One region of the Streptomyces sp. NPDC048623 genome, then DNA from elsewhere that is predicted to be linked to it. Evidence: riboswitches for the same ligand, from Rfam matches in the RefSeq annotation. Region 1 holds a riboswitch; each other region holds the start of a gene.

What was found. A riboswitch is a leader RNA that binds a small molecule or an ion and turns the genes downstream of it on or off. The one in region 1 is predicted to bind cyclic di-AMP.
Positions count from the first base shown of each region.
Region 2: another riboswitch for cyclic di-AMP. It lies ahead of AB0C73_RS13455 (M23 family metallopeptidase); the one in region 1 lies ahead of AB0C73_RS20575 (transglycosylase family protein).
Region 3: another riboswitch for cyclic di-AMP. It lies ahead of AB0C73_RS07570 (C40 family peptidase); the one in region 1 lies ahead of AB0C73_RS20575 (transglycosylase family protein).

Region 1 covers NZ_JBEZHV010000013.1:174,128-179,907, forward strand. Annotated here, with positions in the region: gene AB0C73_RS20565 (recombinase family protein) at 1-150, shown strand, start outside; gene AB0C73_RS20570 (transglycosylase family protein) at 393-1,442, shown strand; cyclic di-AMP (ydaO/yuaA leader) riboswitch at 1,702-1,875, shown strand; gene AB0C73_RS20575 (transglycosylase family protein) at 1,879-2,580, shown strand; gene eno (phosphopyruvate hydratase) at 2,875-4,161, shown strand; gene AB0C73_RS20585 (septum formation initiator family protein) at 4,251-4,724, shown strand; gene AB0C73_RS20590 (DUF501 domain-containing protein) at 4,741-5,298, shown strand; gene AB0C73_RS20595 (Ppx/GppA phosphatase family protein) at 5,295-5,780, shown strand, end outside.
Region 2 covers NZ_JBEZHV010000007.1:249,503-255,282, reverse strand. Annotated here, with positions in the region: gene AB0C73_RS13470 (DNA topoisomerase IV subunit A) at 1-128, opposite strand, end outside; gene AB0C73_RS13465 (pitrilysin family protein) at 316-1,662, shown strand; gene AB0C73_RS13460 (pitrilysin family protein) at 1,689-3,056, shown strand; cyclic di-AMP (ydaO/yuaA leader) riboswitch at 3,250-3,415, shown strand; gene AB0C73_RS13455 (M23 family metallopeptidase) at 3,428-4,198, shown strand; gene AB0C73_RS13450 (GntR family transcriptional regulator) at 4,334-5,017, shown strand; gene AB0C73_RS13445 (HPr family phosphocarrier protein) at 5,215-5,496, opposite strand; gene AB0C73_RS13440 (GNAT family N-acetyltransferase) at 5,671-5,780, shown strand, end outside.
Region 3 covers NZ_JBEZHV010000004.1:96,749-102,528, forward strand. Annotated here, with positions in the region: gene AB0C73_RS07550 (adenosylmethionine--8-amino-7-oxononanoate transaminase) at 1-486, opposite strand, end outside; gene bioB (biotin synthase BioB) at 479-1,780, opposite strand; gene AB0C73_RS07560 (8-amino-7-oxononanoate synthase) at 1,923-3,161, shown strand; gene AB0C73_RS07565 (ATP-binding protein) at 3,329-3,763, shown strand; gene AB0C73_RS07570 (C40 family peptidase) at 3,791-4,267, opposite strand; cyclic di-AMP (ydaO/yuaA leader) riboswitch at 4,271-4,390, opposite strand; gene AB0C73_RS07575 (hypothetical protein) at 4,785-5,090, opposite strand; gene AB0C73_RS07580 (ATP-dependent Clp protease proteolytic subunit) at 5,098-5,748, opposite strand.

The DNA of each region.
Region 1 (5,780 bases):
TGGAAGCGGGGGGTGTGGCCTGTGGTCATGGAGGTGCTCCATGCCAAGGAGCGGGGTGTGCCCGCGTACCGGCGGCCGACCCTCCCGCAGCTGTTCGTGACTGGTCGGCTCAGGGACGACCCCCTGGTCCGGACGATTTGTCGCCCCTGAACCTCCCGCCGGACCTGCGACTTGGGGCCGATCCGGCGGAACTGCGGTGGCGCGGTGGGCTGATCATGCGTGGCCTGCGCACGCTTCCGGTGGAGTTCAATGTTTCCCACAAAGGCGCCCGTGGCTGACGGACCGTCAATACTGTGATCTTCGCGTGATCCCCGCTGCATCGACTTGTGATGTGCGTTCGAATGCCGCTACTTTCACCGGCAGTCTCAGCAGTCACGCGAAAGGCACTCCGTATGCGCTCCGGGAACGGACGTCACCGCAGACCCCGCCAGGCCCCCGCGCTCGTCGTCGCAGCGGGTGTGACCGGATCGGCCATGGCGCTGCCGCTGCTCGCCACCGGTTCCGCCTCCGCCGCCGACGCCCAGACCTGGGACCGGGTGGCCGAGTGCGAGTCGGGGGGCGCGTGGAGCGCCAACTTCGGCAACGGGCTCTACGGCGGCCTCCAGTTCACCCAGGAGGGCTGGGAGAAGCACGGCGGCCTGGCCTACGCGCCGAGCGCGGACCTCGCGAGCCGCTCCCAGCAGATCGTCGTCGCGGACAAGGCCTTCGCCGCCGGTGACACCCAGTGGGCCACCTGCGCGCCGATCGCCGGCCTGAAGAAGGACGGCAAGACCCCCGGCGTCGACCCGGGCCCCGGCGTCACGCCCAAGGAGTCCACCGGCCCCCGGCCGGAGTCGAACCGCACCGACGGCCTGCCCACCACCGGCGCCACCGAGGGCGGCGACGCCCAGGGCCTGTTCCGGGGTGTCACCCAGACCCCCGCGTCCCCCTCGCCGTCCGCCTCCTCCTCCACTCCGGCGTCCCCGAGCGCCACCGTCACCCCGACGGCCCCCGGCACCTCCACCACGCCCGGAATGCCCGTAACGCCGGGTACGCCCGATGTGTCCGAGACCCTCCCCGGCACTCCTGGTGTCACCGATGCGACCGGCGCGGGCAAGCACCGTGGTGACGCCGCGACGGATGAAACCGGCAACTCGGACACCGCGCGCGAATCCGGACGTCACGCCGCCCCGTCCGACGGGGTGGCGGGCGACGCAACCGGCGGCGGGAGCGCGGCCGGTGCGGCCGAGGGCTCCGTCACGGCAGACAAGACGGACAAGGCGGACGAATACACCGTCAAGCCGGGTGACAGCCTGTCGGACATTGCACAGGACAACGGTCTGCACGGCGGCTGGGCGGCCCTCTATGACGCCAACAAGGAGACGGTCGGGGCCGACCCCGACCTCATCCTCCCTGGTCAGAGCCTTGAGTTGGGGCTCGGCGCAAGCGACTCCCAGGGGTAGTTCGGGACTGAATGTCCGGTTCTGCTCCAGTGAGACATGAGTCTCTCTTGCCGAACTGGCGTGTCACGCCCGCAAACTTTGCTCACCGCACTCCCGACCTGCGCAAACAGGGCCTGACGGAGTGCAAGTAAGGGCGATTTTTCCGGGTTGAGGGTCTTTGAACTTCCCCCGGGTCTGTGTCTACGGTCAGGACCGCTCGCCACCGCGGGCCCCGTCGACCGGAACGCCGAGTCCTGCCGCCGATCCGATGGGAACAGTCGTCGCGCAAGCGCCGAAGGCAGGAGCGGGGGACCCAAGGTAAGTGCCGGTCCCGGCCGTTGAGACAGACGGCCGACGACCGGCTTGGGGTGAAGCCGCGTGCAAGGACACGCGGCCGGGCAACTCACTCGCCCGAACCCGACAGCTCACCTCGCAGGCGTCGGTGAGGAGAACTTCCATGCTGCTTTCCGGCAAGGGCAAACACCGTCGTGCCGCCAAGGCCACCCGCTTCGTCGCACTCGCCGGCGTCGCCGGTGTCGCCGTCGCCGCCCCGCTGCTGACCGCGGGCTCCGCCTCGGCCGCCACCAGCTCCGAGTGGGACGCCGTCGCCCAGTGCGAGTCCGGCGGCAACTGGTCCATCAACACCGGCAACGGCTTCTACGGCGGCCTGCAGTTCACCAACTCCACCTGGGCCGCGTTCGGTGGCACCGCCTACGCACCGCGCGCGGACCTCGCCTCGAAGTCCCAGCAGATCGCCATCGCCGAGAAGGTCCTCGCGGGCCAGGGCAAGGGTGCCTGGCCGAGCTGTGGCGTGGGTCTCTCCAGCGCCTCGTACGACGGCGGTGCCGCCGAGGCTCCGGCCCCGGCCCCGAAGCCGGCCGCGCCGAAGGCCACCACCCAGCGCGCCGCCGAGCAGCCGGCCACCCGCAGCGAGAAGCGCACCGCGCCGAAGCCCGCGGCCAAGACCGTCACCACCCCGACCGGCAAGAAGGTCAAGAAGGGCGACGGCGAGTACAAGGTCGTCTCCGGCGACACCCTGAGCAAGATCGCCCAGGCGCACCACGTCAAGGGTGGCTGGGAGAAGCTCTTCCAGCTGAACAAGGACATCGTCCAGGACGCCGACCTGATCTACCCGGGTCAGCAGCTTCACCTGAAGTAAGGAAGCAAGGAAGGAAGGAACGAGAGGACGGTCCGGCGGCCGTCCACTCCCTCCCCTCCCTCCTCGCCCTCCCCGCGGTGACCGGGAGACCGGCCCGGAGCATCCCGCTCCGGGCCGGTTTCGTACCCGCCGGTAGCCAGGTCTTTCGTCCTTGTATGCCTGCCGTTGGGTCCTTTTTCGTCCCAGGGGGCGGGCGCCCGGCTGGCTGGAGCCCCCGAGCCGGTTAGGCTCTTGTCGCAAGGCGAACGAGACCTTGCCGCATGCGTCACACCCAGCGTCACATCCCAGAAGGAGATGCTCGTGCCGTCCATCGACGTCGTCGTAGCCCGGGAAATCCTGGACTCCCGAGGCAACCCCACGGTCGAGGTCGAGGTCGGCCTCGACGACGGCAGCACCGGTCGTGCTGCCGTTCCGTCCGGTGCCTCCACCGGTGCGTTCGAGGCCCTCGAGCTTCGCGACGGTGACCCCAACCGCTACCAGGGCAAGGGTGTCGAGAAGGCCGTTCTCGCCGTCATCGAGCAGATCGGCCCGGAGCTCGTCGGCTACGACGCCACCGAGCAGCGCCTGATCGACCAGGCGATGTTCGACCTGGACGCCACCCCGGACAAGTCCTCGCTCGGCGCCAACGCCATCCTCGGTGTCTCCCTCGCCGTGGCGCACGCCGCCTCCGAGGCCTCCGACCTGCCGCTCTTCCGCTACCTCGGCGGCCCGAACGCGCACCTGCTGCCCGTTCCGATGATGAACATCCTGAACGGCGGCTCGCACGCCGACTCCAACGTGGACATCCAGGAGTTCATGATCGCGCCGATCGGCGCCGAGTCCTTCTCCGAGGCCCTCCGCTGGGGCACCGAGGTCTACCACACCCTCAAGTCCGTCCTGAAGGGCAAGGGCCTCTCCACCGGTCTCGGCGACGAGGGCGGGTTCGCCCCGAACCTGGAGTCCAACCGCGCCGCGCTCGACCTCATCCTGGAGGCCATCAAGCAGGCCGGCTACGTCCCGGGCAAGGACATCGCGCTCGCGCTCGACTGCGCCGCCTCCGAGTTCTACAAGGACGGCCTGTACGAGTTCGAGGGCAAGTCCCGCTCCGCCGCCGAGATGACCGAGTACTACGAGGAGCTCGTCGCCTCGTACCCGCTCGTCTCCATCGAGGACCCGCTGTTCGAGGACGACTGGGCCGGCTGGAAGGTCATCACCGACAAGCTCGGCGGCAAGGTGCAGCTCGTCGGCGACGACCTCTTCGTCACCAACCCGGAGCGCCTCGCCCGCGGCATCGAGGAGGGCTCCGCGAACGCCCTCCTGGTCAAGGTCAACCAGATCGGCTCGCTGACCGAGACCCTGGACGCCGTCGAGCTGGCCCAGCGCAGCGGCTTCAAGTGCATGATGTCGCACCGCTCCGGCGAGACCGAGGACGTCACCATCGCCGACCTCGCCGTCGCCACCAACTGCGGCCAGATCAAGACCGGCGCCCCGGCCCGCTCCGAGCGCGTCGCCAAGTACAACCAGCTGCTGCGCATCGAGGAGATCCTCGACGACGCCGCGGTCTACGCCGGCCGCAGCGCCTTCCCGCGCTTCAAGGGCTGAGCCTTTCCGTAAGGCAGCTTCCGTACGTCCCCGCACTCGGTCCCGTACCGTGTGCGGGGACGCACGTTTGACCAGGGGAGGCGCAGGACATGGCCGTGAAGAACCGGGACCGGTTCTCGACCGCTACCCGGATCAGGCTGCTCGGCGAGCAGACCGCCGCCCGTGTCTACCGCTCCCAGACCCGCCGTCAGGCCCGCCGCTCCCGGCTCACCGGACGCGCGGCCTTCCTGGCCCTCGTGGTCTGCTCGCTCGTGGTGGCGCTCGCCTACCCGATGCGGCAGTACGTCTCCCAGCAGGGCGAGATCGCCGACCAGGAGCGCAAGGCCGCCGAGGCCGCCCGCCGGGTCGAGGAGCTGCGGGACGAGAAGGCCCGCCTCCAGGACCCCGCCTACGTCCGGCGCCTCGCCCGTGAGCACCTGCACTACGTGATGCCCGGCGAGACCGGCTTCACCGTGAACGACCCCGACGCGGAGCAGCGGCCCCGCGCCGACCAGGAGGCGGCGGACGACCGCCCCTGGTACGACAACCTGTGGGACGGCGTCGACAACGCCGACCGCCACTGAGCAACCAGGATCGATGATGGAAACGCCCCCTCCGCAGACCGAACGCACCGAGCCCACCGACGCGGACGTCGCCGCGTTCGAGGCCCAGCTCGGGCGGCCGCCGCGCGGCCTGCGCGCCATCGCGCACCGCTGCCCGTGCGGCAACCCGGACGTCGTCGAGACCGCGCCGCGGCTGCCCGACGGCACGCCGTTCCCGACCACGTACTACCTGACGTGTCCGCGCGCCGCCTCCGCCATCGGCACCCTGGAGGCCAACGGGGTCATGAAGGAGATGCAGGCCCGGCTCGCCACCGACCCGGAGCTCGCCGCCGCCTACCGGGCCGCGCACGAGGACTACATCGCGCGCCGCGACGCGATCGAGGTCCTGGAGGGCTTCCCCAGTGCCGGCGGCATGCCCGACCGGGTCAAGTGCCTGCATGTGCTGGTCGGCCACTCGCTGGTGGCGGGACCGGGCGTGAACCCGTTCGGCGACGAGGCGCTCGCGATGCTGCCGGAGTGGTGGGCGAAGGGGCCGTGCGTCACCCCGTGTGCCGACAAGGCGGAGGAAGAAGAGGAAGAAGGGGACGAGAAGTGACCCGGGTCGCCGGAATCGACTGCGGTACGAACTCCATCCGCCTCCTCGTCGCCGACGTGCACCCTGAGACGGGCGAGCTGATCGAGCTCGACCGGCGGATGACGATCGTCCGGCTCGGCCAGGGCGTCGACAAGACCGGCCGGCTCGCGCCCGAGGCCCTGGAGCGGACCTTCGCCGCCTGCCGCGAGTACGCCGAGGTCGTCAGGGAGCTGGGGGTCGGCCCGGAGCGGCTGCGCTTCGTCGCGACCTCCGCCTCCCGCGACGCCGAGAACCGCGAGGACTTCGTCAAGGGCGTCGTCGGGATCCTGGGCGTCGAGCCCGAGGTGATCACCGGCGACCAGGAGGCCGAGTTCTCCTTCACCGGCGCCACCGGTGAGCTGCACGGCGCCGACCGGCGTCTGGTGGTGGACATCGGCGGCGGCTCGACCGAGTTCGTGGTCGGCAACAAGCACGTCGAGGCGGCTCGCTCCGTCGACATCGGC
Region 2 (5,780 bases), on a different contig from region 1:
CGCGAGTAGATCACCGAGTACGCGTACTCGAGGAAGGAGCCCTGCATCTCGTCAACGACGTCGATGTCGAGGATTCGCTCCTCGAACGCGTCGTCCGGCGGCGGTGTCTTCGTGCTGCGGCGGGCCATCGCGGCTGCGGCTCCTTCACCAACAAGGTTGATCTGACGCGGACCATTGTGGACCGTGGCACCGACAACGCCGACCGCGACCCGGAAGAGGGACATCCGGGAGGGCCGGGAACTTCGCCAGGTGTCGGCGCGCTTGCATACAGTGGCAGGACTTTTTCCCGATCGCGATCGAAGGGGACACATGCCCATGGGTCACACGGCTGCGGCCGAGGCCGGCTCCGGCGGCCTGACAGCGACCGAGCACCGGCTGGCCAACGGCCTGCGCGTGGTGCTGTCGGAGGACCACCTGACCCCGGTCGCCGCGGTCTGCCTCTGGTACGACGTCGGCTCCCGGCACGAGGTCAAGGGCCGCACCGGTCTCGCCCACCTCTTCGAGCACCTGATGTTCCAGGGCTCGCAGCAGGTCCACGGCAACGGCCACTTCGAACTGGTGCAGGGCGCGGGCGGCTCGCTCAACGGCACCACGAGCTTCGAGCGCACCAACTACTTCGAGACGATGCCCGCGCACCAGCTGGAGCTCGCGCTCTGGCTGGAGGCCGACCGGATGGGCTCGCTGCTCGCCGCCCTGGACGACGACTCTATGGAGAACCAGCGGGACGTCGTCAAGAACGAGCGCCGCCAGCGGTACGACAACGTGCCCTACGGCACCGCGTTCGAGCGCCTCACCGCCCTCGCGTACCCGGACGGGCACCCGTACCACCACACCCCGATCGGCTCCATGGCCGACCTGGACGCCGCCACCCTGGAGGACGCGCGGGACTTCTTCCGCACGTACTACGCGCCGAACAACGCGGTGCTCTCGGTCGTCGGCGACATCGACCCGGAGCGGACCCTCGCCTGGGTGGAGAAGTACTTCGGTTCCATCCCCGCGCACGACGGCAAGCCCGCGCCGCGCGACGGCTCGCTGCCCGAGGTCATCGGCGGCCAGCTGCGCGAGGTCGTCGAGGAGGAGGTCCCGGCGCGCGCGCTGATGGCCGCCTACCGGCTGCCCGAGGACGGCACCCGCGCGTGCGACGCGGCCGACCTGGCCCTCACCGTCCTCGGCGGCGGCGAGTCCTCCCGGCTGCACAACCGGCTCGTGCGCCGCGACCGCACCGCCGTCGCCGCCGGCTTCGGCCTGCTGCGGCTCGCCGGCGCGCCCTCGCTCGGCTGGCTGGACGTCAAGACCTCCGGCGGCGTCGAGGTGCCGGCGATCGAGGCGGCCGTCGACGAGGAGCTCGCCCGGTTCGCCGCCGACGGCCCCACGGCCGAGGAGATGGAGCGCGCCCAGGCCCAGTTGGAGCGCGAGTGGCTCGACCGGCTCGGCACCGTCGCCGGCCGCGCCGACGAACTCTGCCGCTTCGCGGTGCTGTTCGGCGACCCGCAGCTGGCGCTGACCGCCGTCGACCGGGTCCTCGACGTCACCGCCGACGAGGTGCGCGAGGTCGCCGCCGCCCGGCTGCGGCCCGACAACCGCGCCGTGCTCGTCTACGAGCCGGTGGGCGGCACGGCCGACGAGACCGACAGCGACGAGGAAGAGGGAGCGGACCAGTGACCGACGCTGCCGCGTCTTTGACGAGCATGGAGTTCCACCCGCAGCCGCAGGCCGGCGAGGCCAAGCCCTGGGCCTTCCCGGCCCCGGAGCGCGGCGCGCTCGACAACGGGCTCACGGTGCTCCGCTGCCACCGCCCCGGCCAGCAGGTGGTGGCCGTCGAGATCTTCCTCGACGCGCCGCTCGACGCCGAGCCCGAGGGCCTGGACGGTGTCGCCACGATCATGGCCCGGGCCCTGTCCGAGGGCACCGACCGGCACACCGCCGAGGAGTTCGCCGCCGAGCTGGAGCGCTGCGGCGCCAGCCTCGACGCGCACGCCGACCACCCCGGCGTACGGGTCTCCCTGGAGGTCCCGGTCTCCCGGCTGCCCAAGGCGCTCGGCCTGCTCGCCGAGGCCCTGATCGCCCCGGCGTTCGCCGAGAGCGAGGTCGAGCGCCTGGTGCGCAACCGCCTCGACGAGATCCCGCACGAGACGGCCAACCCGTCCCGCCGCGCCGCCAAGCAGCTCTCCAAGGAGCTGTTCCCGGCCGGCGCGCGCATGTCCCGGCCGCGCCAGGGCACCGAGGAGACCGTCGCCGCGATCGACGCCGCCGCCGTGCGCGCCTTCTACGACGCGCATGTGCGCCCGGCCGCCGCCACGGCCGTCGTGGTCGGCGACCTCACCGGTGTCGACCTGGACAAGGAGCTCGCCGACACCCTGGGCACCTGGAGCGGCAAGCCCGCCGCGCCGCGCCCGATGCCGCCCGTCACCGCCGACGACACCGGACGGGTCGTCATCGTGGACCGGCCCGGCGCCGTGCAGACGCAGCTGCTCATCGGCCGCGTCGGCGCCGACCGCCACGACAGCGTCTGGGCGGCCCAGGTGCTCGGCACGTACTGCCTCGGCGGCACCCTCACCTCCCGCCTGGACCGCGTCCTGCGCGAGGAGAAGGGCTACACCTACGGCGTACGGGCCTTCGGCCAGGTGCTGCGCTCCGACGGCGAGGGCCACGGCGCGTCGATGCTCGCCATCAGCGGCTCGGTCGACACCCCCAACACCGGTCCGGCACTCGACGACCTGTGGAAGGTGCTGCGCACCCTGGCCGCCGAGGGGCTGACGGACACGGAGCGTGACGTCGCCGTGCAGAACCTGGTGGGCGTGGCCCCGCTCAAGTACGAGACGGCCGCCTCGGTCGCGGCGACGCTCGCCGACCAGGTCGAGCAGCACCTCGCGGACGACTACCAGGCCCATCTGTACGCGCGGCTCGCCGCGACGGGCACGGTGGAGGCGACCGCCGCGGTCGTCAACGCCTTCCCGGTGGACCGGCTCGTGACGGTGCTCGTCGGCGACGCGGCGCAGATCGCGGACCCGGTGCGGGCGCTCGGCATCGGCGAAGTGACCGTCGTCACCGGCTGATTGAGCCGCCGTCACAGGGACCCCGACGGCTGGTTCGTCGGGGTCCTCCTGTTTGTCCGTATTGCAGAGTGCTGTGGGTGAATGCCCTGTGGCATGTCTTACAAAAACCCGTGTCCGTTTGGTTATTGAAAGGTGATCGGCCTAGCGTCGATGCGGCTGTCCGGCCACTGCACGACGCCGCGTCCGCGGCAACGGACAGTCATCGCCGAGTCCCCGCAAGGCGCGAGCCTGGGGAGCCGGGGACCCATACGCAGTCCCTGGGGTGAATCGGACGCCTTCGCTCCGCGCGGAGGGGCCCGTAGGAGACCTTCCTGCTCCGAACCCGTCAGCTAACCCGGTAGGCGAGAGGGAAGGAAAGGACCAGCCACTACATGGCGTTCACCCGTGCCACCGGGAAGCATCGTGGTTCGAGCCGGATGGCGCGCCGCGGCGCGGGCTTCGCCGGCATGGCGACTCTCGCCACCACCGGCGTCATCGGCACCCTGGCCTCCCCGGCGCTCGCCGCCGACACGGAGAGCCCCTCCGTGGAGGACACCGGCCTCACCCAGGTGATCGCCGAGGAGTCCCTCGCCGAGCGGGTCGACGCCCAGGCGTCCGCCCAGGAGAAGGCCGCCGCCGAGGAGGCCGCCCGCGTCCGGGCCGCCGCCGAGGCCAAGCGCAAGGCCGAGGCCCGCGCCAAGGAGATCCGCGAGGCCAAGGAGCGCGCCGCCCGTGAGGCCGAGCGCAAGCGCCTCGCCTCCTTCCAGCTCCCCGTGGCCGGCTCGTACGTGAGCACCGGCTACAAGGCCGGCGGCTCGCTCTGGTCCTCCGGCAGTCACTCCGGCATCGACTTCCACGCCGCCTACGGCACCAAGGTCGTCTCCGTGGGCTCCGGCACCGTCGTCGAGGCCGGCTGGGGCGGCGCCTACGGCAACAACATCGTGATCCGGATGAACGACGGCACGTACACCCAGTACGGCCACCTCTCCGCCATCCGCGTGTACGTCGGCCAGAAGGTCACCCCCGGCGAGCAGATCGGCGTCTCCGGCTCCTCCGGCAACTCCACCGGCCCGCACCTCCACTTCGAGGCGCGCACCACCGCCGAGTACGGCTCCGACATCAACCCGATCAGCTACCTCCGCGCCCGCGGCGTGAGCGTCTGACGGTCCCACTTCAGTAAAAATGCCCCGGCTGGTTTCGAGTCGGGGCATTTTTGCGTCCGTTTCCAACGGGCGCCGTCGGAATTTCCGGCGTCCTGCAATAGAGTCGCAGGACGCGGACGAAATCGGAGGTCTCAGATGCGCATTCCCGCGCAATCGGTATGCACGGCGATCCGGGACGACATCGTCTCCGGGGTGTACGCGCGGGGCGCCCGGCTCACCGAGGAGCAGCTGGCCCGCCGCTACGGGGTCTCCCGCGTCCCGGTCCGCGAGGCGCTGCGCACCCTGGAGTCCGAGGGCTTCGTGGTGAGCCGCCGGCACGCCGGCGCCCATGTCGCCGAGCCCGGTGAGCAGGAGGCCGCCGATCTGCTCGACATGCGCTCCCTGCTGGAACCGATGGGTGCCGCGCGGGCCGCGCAGCGGCGCACCGACGCCCACCTCAAGGTCCTGCGCGGCCTGGTCAGGATCGGTCAGGAGCGCGCCAGGGACGGGCGCGGCGCGGACCTGGCCGCGCTCGGCGGCTGGTTCCACGAGACGCTGGCACAGGCCTCGGGCAGCCCGCCGCTCACCACGCTGCTCACCCAGCTGCGGCACAAGATCGCCTGGATGTACGCGGTCGAGCCGGCCGAGCGGCCCGCCGAGGCGTGGGCCGAGCACGGGGCGATCGTGGACGCGGTGGCCCGCCGGGACGCCGAGCGGGCCCGCGCGCTGACCGCGCTGCACGTGGAGCGGTCGGTCCCGCTGCACCGTCTGAAACGGACGGACCGGCCGCGCGTGAGGGTTTCGCAACATGCCGTAAACAGTGCGGGACCGCGGAATTAACGCGGGCGCCGTATACAAAGAGGTGAGAATTCCCCGGCCCGTTTCGTGCTGCCCTGAATTCGTCCGTGCATTCCCGCGGAAGCGGGAATGGAGTGTAGACGGCACACGAAAGGTGCGGGAAAACGAAAACGCCGCGTCCGCCCGGGAGGAGCCGGGGGACACGGCGTTCCGTGATCCGTCGTCGGGGAGGTGACGGGTCAGACGGTCTCGGGGAGCTCGTCGAGCCCCTCGGCGACCAGCTTCGCCAGGCGGTCGAGCGCGATCTCGGCGCCGTCGGCCTCCGAAGTGAGCACGATCTCCTCGCCGCCCTGGGCACCCAGGCCGAGCACCGCGAGCATGGACGCGGCGTTGACCGGGTTGCCGTCCGCCTTGGCGATCGTCACGGGGACGCCGGAGGCCGTGGCGGCACGGACGAAGATGGAGGCGGGGCGGGCGTGCAGGCCCTCGGCCCAGCCGACGTTGACGCGGCGCTCAGCCATGGTGGTTGCCCTTCAACTTTCAGCGATTGTCTAGACCAGTCTCTCATGGGTGACGAGGTGCTCGTACCGACCTCCGGCCCCGGCCGGACGGCCGTTCGGCCCTCCCTAGACTGCCCGGCGGACCGGGGCCACGCGACCCGTGCCCCTGTCGGACCCCGGCCGTAGGCTTGCCCCATGCAGAGGGGTTCGGAGCAGTCGGGGCAGCCGGAGCACGCGTATCCGGACCACTGGGAAGCGGATGTCGTCCTCCGGGACGGCGGCACCGCGCGGATCAGGCCGATCAC
Region 3 (5,780 bases), on a different contig from region 1:
GGACATCGGCTGCCAGGTGTCGCCGTGGTAGCCGCCGCGCCAGGTCAGCAGCCGCCGCTTGGCCGGCCGGCCGAGCGAGCGCCAGTACTGCAGGCACATCTTCGCGGCGACCTCGACCGAGACCGAGCCCGAGTCGCTGAGGAAGACGTGCCGCAGCGGCTCCGGGGTGATCTCCACGAGCCGCGCGGCGAGCCGCACGGCCGGTTCGTGGGTGAGCCCGCCGAACATGACGTGGCTCATCCGGTCCAGCTGGCCGCGCGCGGCCTCGTTGAGCACCGGGTGGTTGTAGCCGTGCACGGCCGACCACCAGGAGGACATGCCGTCGACCAGCTCGGCCTGCCCCTCGACGGGTTCGGCGAGCCGGAGCCTCACCCCGGACGCGGACGCGACGACCAGCGGTTCCGTACGGCCGGGCATCGGGCCGTACGGGTGCCAGACGTGCGCCCGGTCCAGGGCGAGGAGTTCGGTGGTACCGGTGTCACGCATTCGGCGCGAGGTCCGTACCGGCGCCGCGGCGGCGCACGGCCACCAGGTCCGGGCGCGCGCCCGACGCGTCGGCCGGGGCCCCCTCGGACGCCTCGGGCTCCTCGGCCGCGGCCGTCTGCTCACCGGCACCGGCGTGACCGCCGCACGGACCGCAGCCGCCACCGGCCTCGGCGTGCGAGCCGCAGCCGCCGCCCGCGCCCGCACCGGCCTCCGCCTGCGAGCCACAGGCCCCGCCCGCCTCTGCCGCGTGCGAGCCGCAGCCCGCCCCGGCCGCCGCCGCGGCGACGTCCGCCCGGTGCGCGGGCAGCGTGGGGGTGCCCGCGCCCTCCACCTCGAAGCCGGCGTCCGCGATCATGTCCAGGTCGGCCTGGCCGGCCTGGCCCTCGCTGGTCAGATAGTCGCCCAGGAAGATCGAGTTGGCGATGTTCAGGGCCAGCGGCTGCATGGAGCGCAGGTGCACCTCACGGCCGCCCGCGATCCGGACCTCCACGTCGGGGCAGACGAACCGCACCATCGCGAGGATCCGCAGACAGCGCTGCGGGCTGAGGTTCCACTCCTTGGCGAGCGGGGTGCCCTCGAAGGGGATGAGGAAGTTGACCGGCACCGAGTCCGAGCCGAGCTCGCGCAGCGCGAACACCACGTCGACCAGGTCCTCGTCGCTCTCGCCCATGCCCGCGATCAGACCCGAGCAGGCCGACAGACCCGCGCCGTGCGCCTTCTGCACGGTGTCCACCCGGTCCGCGTAGGTGTGGGTGGTGGTGATCTCCCCGTACGTCCCCTCGGACGTGTTGAGGTTGTGGTTGTACGCGTCGGCGCCGGCTTCCTTCAGCCGCTCCGCCTGCCCGTCGGAGAGCAGCCCGAGGCAGGCGCAGACCTCCACGCCTTCGTTCTGCTCCTTGATCGCCTCGATGGTCCTGCCGACCCGCTCGACGTCCCGGTCCGTCGGACCGCGCCCGCTCGCCACCAGACAGACCCGCTTGGCGCCGCCCGCGACACCGGCCGCCGCCGCGGCCGAGGCCTCGTCGGGCTTGAGCCAGGAGTACTTGAGGATCCCGGCCGTGGAGCCGAGCCGCTGCGAACAGTAGGAGCAGTCCTCGGGGCACAGACCGGACTTCAGATTGACGAGATAGTTGAGCTTCACCCGCCGCCCGAACCACTGGCGGCGCACCTTGCCGGCAGCGCTCACCACATCGAGCAGGTCGTCGTCGGAGGTCGCCAGCACGGCGAGCGCTTCTTCACGGGTCGGCGACTCGCGCCGCAGCCCCTTCTCCACCAGCGTGTTCAGCAGGTCCATAAGCGCTGATCCTGGCCTACGGCACACCCCCGGGCCAAGGAGGATCCGAACAAACGACACCGATTCCTGTGTGTGCATGGCCACATCCTGACCTCGACGGGATACGGCTAGGGTCTGTGCGCTGCCTACAAAAGGATCCGTCATGCCGCCGTACGCCGAGGACCCGCTGGACCCCGCCGCGGGGACGGGCGAAGGCCCGCCGGCCCCCGCCGCGGGCACGGGCGAGGGCCCGCGCCCGGCCGCCTTCGACTGGACCGAGGCGGCGGCCCGGCGGCGCGCGGCGGCCGGCCTGGTGCGCACCCTGCGGCCCCGGGCCGCCGAGTCGGACCTGCTCGACCTCGCCAGCAACGACTACCTCGGCCTGACCCACCGCCCCGAGATCACCGAGGCGGCCGCCGAGGCCGCCCGCCGCTGGGGCGCCGGTGCCACCGGTTCGCGTCTGGTCACCGGCACGACCCTGCTGCACACCCGCCTCGAACAGGAGCTCGCCGCGTTCTGCGGCTTCGAGGCGGCCCTGGTCTTCTCCTCCGGCTACGCGGCGAACCTCGCGGCCCTCACCGCGCTCTCCGTACCGGACGGCCTGATCGTCTCCGACGCGGGCAACCACGCCTCCCTCGTCGACGGCTGCCGGCTCGCCCGGGCCGAGACGGCGGTCGTGCCGCACGCCGACCCGGGGGCCGTGGCCAAGACGCTGGCCGCGCACCCCGGCCGCCCGGCGCTCGCCGTCAGCGACTCGGTCTTCTCGGTGGACGGCGACCGGGCGCCGCTCGACGCACTCGCCGCCGTCTGCCGCGAGCACGGCGCGGGCCTGGTCGTCGACGACGCCCACGGCTTCGGCGTGCTCGGCGAGGGCGGGCGCGGCGCGCTGAGCGAGGCCGGCCTCGCGGGCGCCCCCGACGTGGTCGCCACCCTCACCCTGTCCAAGTCCCTGGGCAGCCAGGGCGGCGCCGTGCTCGGCCCGGCCCGGGTGATCGAGCACCTGGTCAACGCCGCCCGCACCTTCATCTTCGACACCGGCCTCGCCCCCGCCGCGGCCGGTGCCGCCCTGGCGAGCCTGCGCCTGATCGGCGCCGAACCGGCCCTCGCGGCCCGGGCCGGCACGGTCGCCCGGACCCTGCACCGGCTGCTCACCGCCGCCGGTCTTTCCGCCGTACGGCCCGACGCGGCGGTCGTGTCCGTGCGCGCGCCGGGCCCGGAGGAGGCGCTGCGCTGGGCCGCCGACTGCCGCGAACTCGGCCTCGGCGTGGGCTGCTTCCGGCCCCCGTCGGTCCCCGACGGCATCTCCCGGCTGCGCCTCACGGCCCGCGCGGACCTCACGGACGCGGAGATCGAGCGGGCGGTGGCCACGATCGTACGGACCGCGCCGCCCGGAGCGCTCTGAGCCCGGACCGTGTACGGCCACGCGTACAAGCGTCTGTGCGGTTCACCGCTTCGGGCGACAGATATCCGTATATCTGGTGGATCGCCGCCCGGGGCGGTGACATCGGTGGCAGGCTGACGCGCATGCAGTCCGGGCGTCGTCGCCCGGCGGGAGAAGGACGGCGTCGCATGGCAGACCAGCAGGAAGCAACCGTCACACTGCCGAGCGACCCGGCCTCGGTCTCCGCCGCGCGGAGGTACGTCGGCGAGGTGCTCACCTCCTGGGGGCTCGGGGACGCGACCGACACCGCGGACGCGATCCGGCTGATCGTCTCGGAGCTGGCGACCAACGCCGTGCAGCACACCTTCGGGCAGTCGCCCACGTTCACCGTCGACGTACGCCTGGAGCGCGACGAGCAGCTGCACATCGGGGTCACCGACAGCCACCCCCGCTGGCCCCGGCGCCTGCCGGCGGCGGTGCAGCAGGACAACGGGCGAGGGATGGCGATCATCCGCTTCCTGACGAAGGAGGCGGGCGGCCGACTGGTGGTGACCCCGACGGCGGAGGGCGGCAAGACGGTGTGGATCACGCTGCCGTGGACGGCGGCGCTGACCCGGGCCTGACCGACCGCCCTCGTCGCACCCTGCCGGTCAGCGCACCCGTCCGTAGAAGACCTTCGAGGTCCAGATCTTGTCGAGCTTCACCCAGGAGCCGGTCTTGGGGGAGTGCCAGATCTTGTTGTTTCCCGCATAGATCCCGACGTGGTAGACGCTTCCCCCGGAGTGGAAGAAGACCAGGTCACCCACCTGCCGGCTGCCCGAGGAGATGTGGCGGGTCTTGTTGTACTGCTGCTGCGCGGTGCGTGGCAGCGTCTTGCCCGCCTTCTTGTACGAGTAGAGCGTGAGGCCCGAGCAGTCGAAGCGGGTGGGGCCCGAGGCGCCGTACTTGTAGGGTGCCCCCTTCTTCGAGGCGGCGACGTTCAGCGCCTTGCTCGCGTAGGAGGTCGCCGCCTGGGCCTCTGGCGCCGCTCCTGGTGCGAGCAGCGTGCCGCCGACGGCGGCGAGGGTGAGAGCCGAGACGGCTCCGGCCCGGGACAGCAGGGACGGGACATGCATGTGCGCAGTCATGCGCAACCCTTCGTCAGCCGCCTGCGAAGGATGACCTGTCGGGTTCGGACCGGCGAAGACGCCCGGCCGCGGCTGCGGCTTCACCCCGAGGATCGCCCCGTACTGCTCGGGCGGCCCGTGTTGCTCGGGTCCTCCACTCCTGCCGGTCCACTCCTGTCGACCAGTCGTCCGGGACGGCGGCAGGACTCGGCGTCCGCCCGGACCGCCCCGCCGTGGGTGGCGGGGGCTTGTCGTCGACAGGGATCTTGACCCACGGCCAGGGCGAAATCCGAGCTGAAACGGCGATATGTGAGGCTCCTCACGACTGATCCATACGGGTGGACAGTCAGCTTTCGTGATCTGAGGAGGTTTGGCCGACGAGCCCGTCACCAGGGGCAGAGCGCCGGATTCGGCCAGATGCGTACACCTGTTGCGCAACTCACCTGAGATCCATGTCGATTCGTCGACTACGCCGAACGAGGGAGCGATTCTGCGGTTCCCGTGCCCCATGTGGACCTCGACACGACACGCGCCGCTGTCAACTCGCCCTCTCTCCGGGCACGGTGACCCGCCCGGAACGCCGCTCGCCGTCCAACACCCGTAGCGCACGCGCCAATGTGTCCGCGTGCACCTCGCTCTCGCCCCGCAGATGCATGAGTGTCAGTGCGTCCCGGAGCGCCGTCGCCCTCCCGACCAGGGCCTGCGCCGCGCGCAGCGCCCCATAGGTATGCGAGGACCTGGATGGATTGATCCTCCCCAGGAGATCGAGGACTTCGAGATACGTGTCGACGAACTCGCCCTCGGCGCGGGTCAGGGCGGGCAGCGGCGGCGGCTCCGGCACCATGGCGGCCTCACTCCTCCCCGGTGGCCGCCGACGCGCGGCGGCTGCGGATCACGTCGTCCACCAGGCCGTACGCGAGGGCCGCGGGCGCGTCGAGCACCGTGATCCGGTCGAGGTCGGCGTCGATCCGCGCCCGGTCCCGGCCGGTGTGTCCGGCGAGCAGCGCGGCGATCAGCTCGCGCTGGCGCAGCAATTCCCGCGCCTGGAGGTCGAGATCGCTGGGCTGTCCCTGCAACGGCTCGTCGAGCGCGGGCTGCTGGAGCACGATCCTGGCTCCCGGCAGGGCGAGCCGGCGGCCCGGCGTGCCCGCCGCGAGCAGTACCGCGGCCGGTCCGACGGCCTGCCCGAGGCAGATGGTCTCCACCTCGCAGGAGACCGTGCTGATCGTGTCGTAGACCGAGGTCATGGCGCTGACCGAGCCGCCGGGCGAGTTGATGTAGAGGCTGATCACCTGCCCGGGCGAGGCGTAGTCCAGGTGCAGGAACTGCGCGATGACGTCATTGGCCGAGGTCTCGTCGATCGGCGTGCCCAGGAAGACGATCCGCTCCTGGAGCAGCTTGGAGTAGGGGTCGAGGGTGCGGGTGCCGAAGCTCGTGCGTTCGGTGAACTCCGGAAGGACGTACCGCATGGTGCTCCGCGTGCTGCCGTTCATGGCCTTCATGGCACTCCTCCTTCTGTAAAAAATGTACAGGA